3 regions of the Pseudarthrobacter sp. L1SW genome follow, and region 2 is predicted to be linked to each of the others. Evidence: riboswitches for the same ligand, from Rfam matches in the RefSeq annotation. Region 2 holds a riboswitch; each other region holds the start of a gene.
The links. Region 2 has a riboswitch for cyclic di-AMP ahead of KTR40_RS03935 (C40 family peptidase). Riboswitches for the same ligand answer to the same signal wherever they lie in the genome.

Region 1 (4,437 bases), 1.4 Mb from region 2:
CCGCCGCCGTGTACAGTTCCATCGATGTGGGCGGCCGCTATGCCTACGCGAACCAGCCCGTGGTTGCTGAGTGGAACCTGGCCCGGCTCGCGGAGGCCATGCTGCCGCTCTTCAACGAAGACCAGGAACAGGCTGTCGGCCCCGCCGTGGAGGCCCTGGGCAAATTCCGCGGCCAGTACAGCGATGCCTGGTTCAACGGCATGAAGGCAAAGATTGGATTGCCGGCAGGCTTGGCCGGGACGCCCGAAGGGGACGCGGCGTCGGACCTGGTGGACGGCGTGATCGGCCTGCTGAAAGATGGGCCGGTTGATTACACGCGGTTCTTCCGGAACCTTGGCCAAGCGGCCCGGGGCAATTCCAGGACTGTCCGCGGTATGGTGCTGGACCTCGCGGCTTTCGACGCCTGGGCTGAACGCTGGACCGCGTTGAAGCCCGACGCCGAACTCATGGACAGCGTGAACCCCGCCTACATCCCCAGGAACCACCTGGTGGAGGAAGCGCTGGCCGCCGCCACCGAGGGGGATCTTGGCCCGTTCAACCGGATGCTTGAGGCTGTCAGGTCCCCGTTCCGGGAGCGCGAGGGGCTGGAACGCTACACGGAGGGACCGCCCGAGGACTTCGGCAAATACCTGACCTTCTGCGGCACCTAGCGGCTGCGGGGCAACAGGACGCCCAGGAGGCCTCACCGGAAATGGACAGGGGCGGCAGCCGGTAAACCCGGCTGCCGCCCCTGTGTGCACGGCGGGCCTGCCGCTACTAGCAGGACATGCCGCTACTAGCAGGACGTGCCGCTGCCGCTGGTTACGCTACGCGGACAAAGGATGCGCCGCTCAGCCAGCTGATGGAGTGCACAGCGGTCTGGTTGCCGTTTACGCCGCCGCTGACAACCTGGCCGTCACCGGCGTAGACGCCCACATGGCCGGCGGTGATCACCAGGTCACCGGGGGCGGGGGAGCCCACGGTGGAGCCGTACTGGTAGAACTGGCCGGGGGCCAGGTCGCCTACGGACTTGCCAACAGAACGCAGGGCCTCTTCAACCATGGCGGTGCAGTCCTGGATCTGGCCCACCTGGCTGTAGGCGTTGGCCAGGATAGCTGCGCCGGTGCCCGTGCCGGTGCTGGCGGACGCGTAGGACAGGTTCATCCCCGTGTTGGCCGGTGCGGTGGCAGCAGCGGTCTGGACCGGAGCCGGTGCCGGTGCGGCGGCCGGAGCCGCCGGGGCGTAGCCTGCAGCCGGGATCTGGATCTGGTCGCCGGGGTAGATGACCGCAGAAATGGCCAGTCCGTTGGCGGCCAGGACATCGTTGAGGGTGACGCCGTAGGCGGCCGAGATGGCGCCGAGTGTGTCCCCGGATACAACCGTGTGGACGGTACCGGCTGCGGCGGCGGGGGCAGCAACTGCTGCTGCCGGCGCGGCCGAGGCCTGGACGTTAGTGGTCTCGGTGGTGTCCGGACCGGTCACACCGGCGTGCGCCGGGGCGCCGACGCCGAAGGCAATGCCGGATGCGGCTGCCACGGCGAGTGCCGGGCGGCCCAGGGTCCTGGCTTGGGACTTGGCCGAAACGGCCAGTCCTTCGAGGATGATGGAGCGGGCCGGAGTCGCGCGGTGACGGGCGGTGGTGGAATTTTTTGACACAGTAGATCGCCTCTCCCATGCCTGCGGGGTGAGCTGTCGGGTTCGGGTTGGAGATACCCGGCCGGGAGCAACTCCGAAAAGGAACGGAGGCGCTAGCGACTTAACCCCAAGGCCTCAAAGAGGCCGTGGAAACTTGGTTCCCCCGTCCCTGCCAGCTGGAAAGCGATTGGTTCCCGGGTCAGCGGCAGGGCTCGGCAAGCTGAGGGGAATGTCCCGCGTGGGAGGGACACCTGAAGACCATAACCCGGCCCGGCTCCGATTGTCACATTTGGGTAACATGCGAGGCTGTCCTCTCGGTTTACGCCATCGAATCGACTCTTCCTTGCTCCTGCGCTGACCTCGGAAGATGCGGGCGGTACGCGAAGGAAGATGGAATCGTCACAGAGTCATAAACCGTGGGGCGGATGACCTTGCCGTGGACCGCCTTTGGAGGTTCCCTTCGTGGCCGGCCCGGGCGCTCAGCTCGGATGTAATGGGGGAGTGTCTCCGCTGTATAACGATGCAGGCCGCTCATCCTTAAAGTGAAGGTTGAGGCCGGTAAGCTTCGGAACTATGTCGCGTTTCGTTACACATGCCCGGCACGTCCTGCCGGGGGTACTGTTGGCTGCCGCCCTCGCCGGCAGTGTTTGGCTGCCTCCCGCCGGCGCGGCAGAAGGCCTTCCGCCTGGTGATTACCCCTCGTGGGAGGACGTGCAGCGGGCCAAGCTGACCGAGGCCGGTACGGCAGCGGAGATCGGTAGGATCACCGGCCTTTTGGACGGGCTGCAGGCGCAGTCGGAGGCGTTGGGCACCGCAGCCGTAGTGTCCGCCGCCGAGTCCGCAGCGGCTGACGCCGTCCTGGCAGCGTCCACCGCAAGGGTAGGGGCCCTGGCGGAACAGGCGGGGCAGGCCAACGCCGAATTCGTCCGCCACAATAGGGACATCGGAGCCTTGGCCGTCCAGTCCTACAAGACCGGCGGCACGAACATGGGGTTCTTCGTGGCGCTGGACGCGATCGAGAACAACAACGTCCACGGGCTCAATCTGGTCCAGCTGGTGGGCGGCAAAACGGCGGGGCTTGTGGACAAGGCCGCCGCCGCGGGGAGGATCACCGCTTCTTTGGCCGACCAGGAGAAGGCCGCCCGGGCCGAGCGTGAACGGCTGGCCGGCGAGGCGGCGGAGAAGCTTGCGGCGGCCCGCTCGGCCCAGGAAGCCATGGCCCGCCAGCTTGCCGAGGAGCAGCAGCGCAGCGAGGAACTGACCGGGCAATTGGCGTCCCTGAAGGGCACGACGGCGGCCGTTGAGGCCGAATTCCGGCGCGGCCAGGCTGCGCTGGCCACATACCAGGCGGCGCAGGACGCGAAGCGGGCGGCGGCCGAGGAAGACGTGCGACGACGGGCGGCCGCAGCCGCCGCGGCGGCAAAGGTGCAACCTTCCGCCGCTCCCGCTCCGGCGCGTCCGGCTCCTGCCCAGCCGGCACCCCCAAACCCTCCAGCCGGTAACCCTGCGCCGGCGAATCCTGCCCCGCCTGCCCCCGCTCCGCCGCCCGCCGCACCGCCCAGCCCGCCCGCCGTCGTCGTTCCCTCTGCTCCTGCAGGTGCGGTCAACGATCCTGCCGGCGCCAAGAGCTACGCCTCGGGCAGGCTGGGGGCCTACGGCTGGGGATCGGACCAGTTCCTCTGCCTTGCCCAGCTGTGGACCAAGGAATCGAACTGGCTGACCACGGCCACCAACCCGTACTCCGGGGCCTACGGCATTCCACAGGCGCTGCCGCCGGGCAAATACTCCAGCGCCGGCAGTGACTGGCTGACCAGCTACCGTACGCAGATCGAGTGGGGCCTGGGTTACATCCGCGAGCGGTACGGCTCCCCGTGCTCGGCGTGGAACCACTCCGTAGCCAAGAACTGGTACTGACACCGCGCTAGGCTTTTCCCATGCCTGATTTCGAAAGGTTCCGCGTCCTCCTCGAGGAGGAACGGAAGCGGAAGGTGGCTCTGCTCCCGGCGCTCCGCGCCGACATTGCCTCGGCCAACTCTGCGCGCCAGGATTCGAACGTTGACGACGAGCACGATCCAGAGGGGTCAACCATTGCGTTCGAGCTGTCCCAGGCTGCTGCGCTGCTGAAGCAAAGCTCCGCCGGCCTTGACCAGGTGGAGGCCGCCCTGGACCGGATAGCTGCCGGCACGTACGGCATCTGCGCGGTCTGCGGGGAAACGATTGCCGAGGGACGGCTGGAGGCCAGGCCCTGGACACCGTTCTGCATCCAGCACGCGGCCACGGGACGAGGGCGATGAGCGGCGCGCCGGACTCGGTCACGGCCGCCGCGGGGTTCATCGACCGCACCCTGCAAAATGAGGGCGCCTGGTACCGCGCGGACGACGTCGAGGCCCGGCTGGGCGGGGTGCTGGCCTCCTACGGATCCTCCGTGGGGGCTGTGCGCGGAACAATCCGGGACGCCTTGCGGAAGTTCAAGGAATTGGACCACGATGCCGTGGTCCTGCTGGCGTCCGCGCTGTGGGGCCGGCCCCAGCCCGGCGGCAGGCCGGTTTTCGAGCGCCGGCTGGCGGCCGTGGTGCTCCTGCAGTCGAGGGCCGGCCTCCTGCTGCACTCCGACCTGACCCGGGTCGAGGGCTTCCTCCGGTCCGCCGGAAGCGCCGAGTTGGTGGATCCCCTGCTGTCCGACGTAGTGTTGCCGCTACTGGCTGGACTGACAGGACGCGACCGGCAGCGGGCAGGGGTGGTCCTTGCGAGGTGGAGCCGGGATCCGGACCAGCGGCTGCGCCGGGCTGCGGCCTTCATTGAGCAGCAATCCAGCCCTGAAAC
Region 2 (4,437 bases):
GCGCCGCGGTACCCGCTGCGACGCCGCGGGTTGTCGAAGTCATCACCACGGAACGCCCCCGCGATCCGCACCGTGATGCGCGCCGCCGTCGTGGTCCCTTCCGCCAGGTCACCGAGTTCGCGGCAGCCAGCGGGATCGGCCAAAAGGCCGGAATCGCACTCGCCGCCACAGGCCTGGTATTGACCGTGACAGTGCCGGCCACCAGTCCCGTGATGGCAAACAACGCTCCCGGTGTCACGCCGGTCGCAGCTTCAGCCGTCACTCCGCAGCCCCAGATCTCAGCGGAGGCCGGCGCCCAGATCGATTTCAGCCGCTCGGCCGTCGTCACCCAGGCGGATCCGGACGGCAAGCTCAAGCAGCTGCTCAGTGCCCAGTCCGCCGGCTCTGTGTCACGGGCCGCCTCGGCCGGAAGCCTCGGCGCGCCGCTGGCCACACTGACCACGGCATCCCCCTTCGGCTACCGCGTCAGCCCCATTACTGGCGGCTCAGGCGACTTCCACCGCGGCCAGGACTACGTGGCCCAGTGCGGCACGTCCGTCCTCGCTGCCGCCACCGGCACGGTGACCTTCGTGGGCTGGCACCAGTTCGGCGGCGGAAACCGCGTTGTGGTGGATCATGGCAACGGACTGGAAACCACGTACAACCACCTCTCCTCCTTCAGCGTGAAGGAAGGGCAGACGGTCTCCCGCGGGGACGTTGTTGCCCTCAGCGGGACCACGGGCGCCTCCACTGGCTGCCACCTCCACTTCGAGGTGCAGGTCAACGGTGAAGTAGTCGATCCCACCGGCTGGCTCTAGTCAAATGACGGTGAACTATCAGATCGTCGTGACATGCCGTGACCTGAATGTGACATTCACTCAAAACTGCTGTACCGTCTAACTCGCGTCAACTTTTCCGAAGTTGACGCTCTTGTGCGGATTGCCTAACTCTGCCACCGCTCAAGGTCCGTTCGCATTTCATCGTCTGGCAGGGGCGGGGGAACCAATTTTGGTCTTGGCTTTGGCTAAGACCTTGGGGTTAAGTCGCAAAGTTTCCTTGGAAGCAGCGCGGCCGGGTGACTCCCATCCGAATCCGACAGCTCACCTCGCAGGCATTGGGAGAGGCTACCTTCGTGTCTTCACGCAATAATTCTGCGCGCCACCGTGCGCAAACGGTTCGTACCAACCCCTTGGACGGCATGTCCAAGGCTGTTAGTGCCAATGCCGGGACAGTAGGTCGCCAGGCTGCCGTTATCGCCGCAGCTTCCGGTCTTATCCTCAGCATGGGCCTGCCCGCCAACGCAGCGGACACCACCGCTGGTGTTTCCGCTTCCACGGAGTCCGGTTCCGCACAGGCTGCCCTGGCAGTCACCGCAGCACCCACGGCTACCGTTTCCTTCGAACGCCCGGTCGTCAAGACCACGGCCGCGCCGAAGCCGGCGCCGGTGCGGGCGCAGTCCACCGCCACGGAAACCGGCGCGGCCTCCACCGCGGGCACTACGGAATCCGCAGCGGACAAGCTGGCCAAGACTGTCTCTTCCGCTTCCACCTCGGGCATCGCTGGCATCGCCTACACCGGCATCGGCAGCCCGTACGTCTGGGGCGGCACCAGCCCTGTCACCGGGTGGGACTGCTCGGGCTTCACCCAGTGGGTTTACGCCCAGGCCGGCATCAGCATCCCCCGGGTCAACGCCTGGACCGCCATGACGCCCACCTCCACCCCGCAGGCCGGCGACCTGGTCATGCAGAACGGCGGAGCGCACGTAGGCATCTACGTCGGCAACGGCATGATGATCAGCGCACTCAACCCCTCCCAGGGCACGCTGCTCCACGCCGTAGCTGCGACCGGCAGCTCCTCGTTCTTCACCGTCAGCAAATAGTTCTTGGACCCTCGGGTCCAGGAACTATTTCTTTGCTCCACACTTCCCGCTAACACCACATCCCCGTTCGGGGCGTGCCGGCGTACCCCCAAGATGCCGGCGCGTCCACATCCCTTGGTGCCCACAACGGCCCTGAGGAAAACGAAAGAGAGAACTGATGACTACTCGTGCTACCGCACGGCATCGCGCCGAGGTCACCAAAACCAACTCAATCGCCATCATCGCCAAGGCTGTCGGCGAGAACGCCGGTGGCGTAGGCCGCCAGGCGGCGGTCATCGCCGCTGCTTCCGGCCTGGTGCTGACCAGCGGCATTGCGGCAAACGCTGCCGACTCCAACGTCCAGCGCGATTCCGCTCCTTCCACCCTGGAAGTTGAATCCGCCGTCGAGGCACCCATCTCTGCTGCTTCCACCATCGCCATCACCTTCGAGAAGCCCGCCGTCACCACCACGCCGGCCCCGGTCATCGAAGAGCCTGCCCCTGTTGAGGTCCAGGAGGCCGAGCCGGCTCCCGCCGCCCAGCCTGCTGCTGCTCCCAAGGTCACCGCCAAGGTTTCCACGGCTTCGGCCCCCGCAGCCGCTCCTACCGCTTCCGCCAGCGGCAAGGGCGCAGCCATCCTGTCCGCTGCCTACGCCCAGCTGGGTGTTATGCAGGACTGCACCATGCTGGTCACGAACTCCCTGGCAGCAGTGGGGATCAACTTCCACGACTGGCCTGCAGGCTACCTCTCCCTGGGCCGCACGGTCAGTGCAGCAGAGGCCCAGCCGGGCGACCTGATCTACTACGCAGACGGAGGCGCCGGCATGGCGCACATCGCTGTCTACGCGGGCAACGGCCAGGCCGTCCACGGCGGCTACAACGGAAACCAGACGGTGGTCTTCAGCGCCAACGTCGGCTCCGGCCCCGTCTTCATCCGCGTGAACTGATTCCGGTATTCGGCTGTCCACCCGGGACGCAAAAGGACCCCTGCCCCACGGCAGGGGTCCTTTCCCCTTTAAGGGCCCGCTGCTTAGGGCCGCTGCTCCGGCCGTTCTGCAGGGGCCCTCGGCTGGGCCGACACGACAGTTCCGGAACAGGAATTAGCCGATAGCGCGCTTCTGTGTTTACTCTTGTGGTGTCGATCCATAGCCCGGACATGCCGAGGGCAGCCGGCCCTCGTGCCCCTGGACGGGTGCGGCCGTGAAGAGGTACGTGCATGCGCACTCTCGTTCTGAATGCTGGGTATGAGCCCCTGGCGGTGATCACTTTCCGCCGGGCGCTGGTGCTTGTGCTCACGGGCAAGGCCAGTGTGGTTGCCGAAGGCGATGATCCCGTGGTGGGACCGCAGGAAATCCTGGGCCGCCCGTCCGTGATCCTCCTGAACCGCTACATCCGTCCGAGGTACAACCAGGCCACGGCAGTCAGCCGCCGCGGAGTGCTCAGACGCGACGGGCACAGATGCGCCTACTGCGGAAAGGCGGCCCACACCATCGACCACGTCCAGCCCAAGTCCCGGGGCGGCGAGGACTCCTGGGAGAACCTGGTGGCGGCCTGCCTGCGCTGCAACAACGTCAAGGGCGACCATACGCCGGCTGAAATGGGCTGGAAGCTGCGTTTCGTCCCGGAGCCACCGCACGGAACCATCTGGCAGATCAAGGAACTCGAGAAGCCCACCCCCGCCTGGGACCCGTTCCTGCTGCCGGAGCGCGCAGCCTGACCGCAGCCCCCGGCGCGCCGACAGCGCCAACGATGGCTAGGCTGGGGGAATGGAACAGAACCGGCTGGACTTCGATGCGGTGATCCTGGCCGGCGGCCGGTCTTCCCGGCTCGACGGTGTGCCGAAGCAGGATTTGGTCTTCCGCCGGGACACGCTCCTCCAGCGCGCGCTGGCGGCTGCAGCAGGTGCTTCGCGAACGGTGGTGGTGGGCCCGGGGCCCGGACATACTGTTCCGGGGGTGCTGTTCTGCCGGGAACAGCCCGAGTTTGCAGGCCCGGCAGCGGCCATCTCCGCAGGGCTTGAGGCCCTCGCCCAGGAAGGGCGCGCGGCCGAGTTCACCCTGGTGCTGGCCTGCGACATGCCGCTGGTCCGGGACGCCATAGGGGCGCTGGCGGCTGCAGTGGCGCTGGGGGAGGCAGACGGCGCCGTGGCCCGCTCGGAAGACGGGCGGCTCCAGCCCCTTGCTGGTTTTTACCGCACGGCAGCGTTAAAAAGGTCGGCAGCGGAGCTCTCGTCCCGGGGTGCCCTTATTAACGGCTCGGTGCGCTCCCTCCTTGCTAGTCTGGAAGTGCAGCCTGTCACCGTCCCTGCAGGTTCCACGGCAGACGTGGATACCTGGGATGATGCCGCCGCACTAGGGATTGTCGCCGGAAACCAGGACAAGGGCCAAGGGCCGGCGCAGCCGCAGTTAAATAGGGAGGCACGTTCGTGAAAAGCCAGGATGAAACGCTGGAGGAGTGGTGCAGGTCCCTGCTCCAGGCCTATGAACTGGAGGACGTCCAGGTGGACGTTAATGCCATCCTTGCCCTCGCTGGTGTGGCCGCCCACGCGGTGGTACGTCCGGCGGCGCCGCTGACTACCTTCATTGCCGGTTACGCTGCCGG
Region 3 (4,437 bases), 140 kb from region 2:
CACCCAGTTCGAGCTGCTGCGCTACCTCATGGAAAACCCCAAGCGCGTCATCAGCAAGGCCCAGATCCTGGACCGGGTGTGGAATTACGACTTCGGCGGACAGGCAAACATCGTGGAGCTCTACATTTCCTACCTGCGCAAGAAATTGGATGCCGTGCACCCGCCCATGATCCACACCGTGCGGGGCGCCGGGTACGTCATCAAACCGGCGGAGTAGGCGCGCCATGACCTCCGTGCAGACGGCGGAGCCGCAGCGCCGGAGCTGGCTCAGGCCCAACACCTGGCATCTGCGGACCCGGCTCATCCTCCTGGCCATGGCGCTGCTGGTCGCCATCTGCGGTGCAGTGGGCGTGGTGAGCTATGCCTCCATGGACGCTTTCCTCACGCGCCAGCTGGACGAGCAGCTGGGCCAGGCCGCAGCCCGCTCCAACGATCCCGGCCGCCCTCCGTCCGGCGGCTTCAATGGCAGGGACCCCCTGGATTCCCGCGGCCAAAGCGTGGGAACGCTGAACGCCCGTATCCTCAACGGCCAGGTCAACAGCGCTGGCTTCCTCGCAGCGGATACCACCCGCTCCGCGCTGTCCACGGAGGACAAGCAGGTCCTGCTGGCATTGGCCACCGACGCCCGGCCTGTTGACCGCACGCTTTCAAACGGCGACTACCGGCTGGTCGCGGTCAAAACCAGTTTCGGCGACGTCCTGGTCACCGGGCTTCCCCTGGCGGCCAAGGAGAGCACGCTCACGTCCCTGGTCTGGACCTTCGTGGTTGTCTCGCTGGGCGGGTTGCTCCTGATCGGGCTCGCGGGCACGGTCCTGATCCGCCGCACTATGAAGCCCCTTGAGCAGCTCTCCGAGGTGGCCACGCGCGTTTCACAGTTGCCGCTGGATGCCGGTGAGGTAGCACTTGCTGTACGCGTACCGCCGTCGAACTCCAATCCCGGAACTGAGGTGGGCAGCGTGGGGCACGCACTGAACCTCATGCTGGACAACGTTGCCAATGCGTTGCAGGCGCGGCAGAAGAGCGAAACCAAGGTGCGGCAGTTCGTGGCTGACGCTTCCCATGAGCTGCGCACGCCGCTGACCGCAATCCGCGGCTACACCGAGCTGATGAGGATGACGGAAAACCTTACTGCGGACGGGGAGAAGTCGCTGGCGCGGGTCCAAAGCCAGTCGGAACGGATGACCGCCTTGGTGGAGGATCTCCTGCTGCTCGCGCGGCTTGATGAAGGCCAGCCGCTGAAGCTCAGCGAGGTGGACCTGACCCAGCTGGTGGTGGAAGGCGTCAGCGACGAAAAAGTCATGGCTCCCGGGCACACCTGGCGCCTGGAGCTTCCCGACGAGCCGGTGGTGGTCAAGGGGGATCCATCCCAGCTGCGGCAGGTGTTGATGAACCTGCTCTCCAACGCCCGCAAGCACACCCCTCCCGGCACCACGGTGGTCACGGGCGTGGGGAAAACGCCGGAGGGCGCCGCGGTGGTGACGGTAACGGACGACGGCGGCGGCATTCCGCCTGAGTTCGTGGACCACGTCTTCGCGCGGTTTGCCCGCGTAGACGCGGCCCGCGCGGGCACCGCCAACGTTGCCCTCGCCGCTGAGGGAACCAGCGGCCTGGGGTTGTCCATCGTCGAGTCCATCGTCGAGGCCCACGGCGGACGGGTAACGGTAACGTCGCAACCGGGCCACACGCAGTTCACCTTGCAGCTGCCCTTGTTCCGCGGAATGGCGCAAGGCGACGCGCCCTCGTCGTGATCCCCGTTACCAAAATGTGACTTTTGTCCTGCACTCCTGTACCGTCGATAGGGTGCGTTCCGCGATCGGACCGCATATCCCGGGTTGACGCCAAGCTCTGCCACTTCCCGGATTCCTCTTGAGCAACGGCAGAGGCGGGGGACCCACCGTCCCGGGCACTCAATGCCCTTGGGGTTAAGCCTGCACGTGTTTTATCCGTGCGGCCGGATGCCCTCATCCGAACCCGACAGCTAACTCCGCAGGTGTGAGAGGCGATCCATCATGTCAAAGTTCCTTGTAAAACCACGCCCGCTTTCAGGCTCCGACGCCAGCGCTCCGCGCGCAGCAGGCAAAATCCCGTCCTTCGGCCAGCGCGCCGCGATCCTGGCAGCGTCCTGCGCCCTCCTCGTTGGAGTCGGCGCCGCGGGCCAGGCCACTGACACCAGCGCCCGCGTGGCCGCCACTGAAGCGCAGGCCTCGGAGGCCCAGTCGAAGCTGAGCATGGAGCAGAGCGAAATCCGTGCCAACCCCGCGCCTGCCGCCCCGGCAGAGCCGATCAACGTTGTCCCGCAGGCCGCCGAACCGGCTCCAGCCCCGGCCGCGGAACCCGCGCCAGCTCCTGCGCCCGAGCCGGCACCTGCCCCGGCGCCCGAACCGGCACCCGAGCCCGCACCCGTCGTCGCGGTTAACGATCCCGCAGGCGCCCAAGCGTACGCTGCCGGTCAGCTGGCTTCCTATGGCTGGGCACCAGACCAGATGCAGTGCCTGCAGACCCTGTGGACCAAGGAATCGGACTGGACCACCACGGCCACCAACCCGAGCAGCGGCGCCTACGGCATCGTCCAGTCCCTGCCGGCTGAGAAGATGGCCAGCGCCGGCGCCGACTACCTCACCAACTACCGCACGCAGATCAACTGGGGCCTGGACTACATCCAGGAGCGCTACCAGTCCCCGTGTGGAGCACTGAACTTCCACTACGCCAATAACTGGTACTAAACCGAGGCAGCTTGCCCCTCGCGGTCCAGTACGTCCCGGCCCGGGATGTACTGGACCGCCCACCGGTTCCCGTCAGGGTCGGCGAAGTACACAAAATGGCCCCAGTCCTGCACGTCCACATCGCTGACCTCCACCCCGTTGGCCTTCAGCTGCGCATGGGCGGCCTGGATGTCATTGACCACGAGCTGCAGGTTTGAGCCTGTGCCGGGAGGCGCATCCGTGAGCCCTTCCCCAATGCAGATGGAGCAGGCAGACCCTGGCGGGGTCAGCTGCACGAACCTGATGGAGTCGCTGGGCCGCTCGTCGAAATCTGCGTTGAAGCCCACTTTGTTGACGTAGAAGTCTTTGGCGCGGTCCACATCGGACACGGGCACAAAAACGAGTTCCAGTTTCCAGTCCATGCGCACAGGCTAAGCCTTGTGTTGGGAAGCGGGAAAGGCTTGAGTCCTAGCCTGCGATGCCGTACAGCCGGTCGCCGGCGTCGCCGAGGCCGGGGACGATGTAGGACTTTTCGTTGAGCTTCTCGTCGATGGACGCCAGGACAATAGTGACGTTTGCGCCGGAGAGTTCTTCCTCCAGCTTGGCCAGGCCTTCCGGCGCGGCGAGCAGGCAGATGCACGTGACATCGGAGGCGCCGCGCTTGAACAGGAACTTGATGGCTTCGCGCAGTGTTCCGCCGGTGGCAAGCATGGGATCCAGCACGAAGATCTGCCGGTCGGTGAGATCCTCGGGGAGGCGCTCGGCGTAGGTGATGATGTCCAGGGTTTCCTCGTCACGGGCCATGCCCAGGAAGCCCACTTCAGCGGTTGGGACCAGCTTGGTCATGCCCTCCAGCATGCCCAGTCCCGCACGAAGGATGGGGACCACCAGTGGAGTGGGTTTGGTGAACGCCGTGCCCACGGTGGTGCTGACGGGGGTTTCGATGGTGACGGGCTCGGTGCGGACCTCTCGGGTGGCCTCGTAGGCGAGGAGGGTCACCAGCTCCTCCGTCAGCTGCCGGAAAACCGGGGACGGGGTGTTTTTGTCCCGGAGGACGGTGAGCTTATGGGCGACCAGCGGGTGGTCAACAACGAGAGTGCGCATGGGTCAAAACTATCACCCGGCATTACCCTCGCCCCGGTCGGTGTGCCGCCCGTCATGGTGCACCGCGTCGGCCACTACATCCCGCACCACGGGGCGTTCAAACGTGGGCGCAGGGCCTGCGTGCTCGCGGCGCCGTATCAGGTGGAACAACCGGTGGGCCAGGATCACCATGCACACCCAGGCGAGGCCAAGGAACCAGCCGGCCATTACATCGGTCAGCCAGTGGTGTCCCAGGAAAACCCTGCTCAGGCCCATGGCGATGATAAAGATGGCGCCGGCCGTGATCGCGGCGATCCTGGCCCAGAGGATCCGGAACTGAAGGCACATCAGGTAGACCAGGACCCCGATCACCACCGTTGTGTTCAGGGTGTGTCCGCTGGGGAAGGACGGTGTGGTTTCATAGGGCGGCACAGCCTCCGAATGGTCCGGCCGCGCCCTGCCCACCAGGCGCTTGCCCAGGGTGGTGGCCGTTGTGGAAACGAGGGCAGCACCGCCCACCAGGACGATGGGCCGCCAGGTCCTGCTCAGGAATGTCAGCCACGCGGTGAGGATGCTGGCAAGAATGGGCATCCCGATCCCGCCGCCCACGTTGGTAAAGCCCGTGGCGAAGGCATCCACGTCCGGGTTCCGC

Region 1: it holds a riboswitch for cyclic di-AMP, as region 2 does, so the genes downstream of both, KTR40_RS10125 (LysM peptidoglycan-binding domain-containing protein) here and KTR40_RS03935 (C40 family peptidase) in region 2, are expected to answer to the same signal.
Region 3: it holds a riboswitch for cyclic di-AMP, as region 2 does, so the genes downstream of both, KTR40_RS03350 (hypothetical protein) here and KTR40_RS03935 (C40 family peptidase) in region 2, are expected to answer to the same signal.

What each region holds. Positions count from the first base shown of each region.
Region 1 covers NZ_CP078079.1:2,206,813-2,211,249, reverse strand. Annotated here, with positions in the region: gene KTR40_RS10130 (YdiU family protein) at 1-650, shown strand, start outside; gene KTR40_RS10125 (LysM peptidoglycan-binding domain-containing protein) at 802-1,635, opposite strand; cyclic di-AMP (ydaO/yuaA leader) riboswitch at 1,639-1,832, opposite strand; gene KTR40_RS10120 (lytic transglycosylase domain-containing protein) at 2,188-3,528, shown strand; gene KTR40_RS10115 (TraR/DksA C4-type zinc finger protein) at 3,549-3,908, shown strand; gene KTR40_RS10110 (DNA alkylation repair protein) at 3,905-4,437, shown strand, end outside.
Region 2 covers NZ_CP078079.1:830,171-834,607, forward strand. Annotated here, with positions in the region: gene KTR40_RS03930 (M23 family metallopeptidase) at 1-797, shown strand, start outside; cyclic di-AMP (ydaO/yuaA leader) riboswitch at 910-1,107, shown strand; gene KTR40_RS03935 (C40 family peptidase) at 1,178-1,858, shown strand; gene KTR40_RS03940 (NlpC/P60 family protein) at 2,016-2,783, shown strand; gene KTR40_RS03945 (HNH endonuclease) at 3,053-3,553, shown strand; gene KTR40_RS03950 (molybdenum cofactor guanylyltransferase) at 3,603-4,265, shown strand; gene KTR40_RS03955 (DUF6457 domain-containing protein) at 4,262-4,437, shown strand, end outside.
Region 3 covers NZ_CP078079.1:692,089-696,525, reverse strand. Annotated here, with positions in the region: gene KTR40_RS03360 (response regulator transcription factor) at 1-217, shown strand, start outside; gene KTR40_RS03355 (HAMP domain-containing sensor histidine kinase) at 225-1,748, shown strand; cyclic di-AMP (ydaO/yuaA leader) riboswitch at 1,844-2,004, shown strand; gene KTR40_RS03350 (hypothetical protein) at 2,010-2,723, shown strand; gene KTR40_RS03345 (glyoxalase superfamily protein) at 2,720-3,124, opposite strand; gene upp (uracil phosphoribosyltransferase) at 3,171-3,806, opposite strand; gene KTR40_RS03335 (phosphatase PAP2 family protein) at 3,819-4,437, opposite strand, start outside.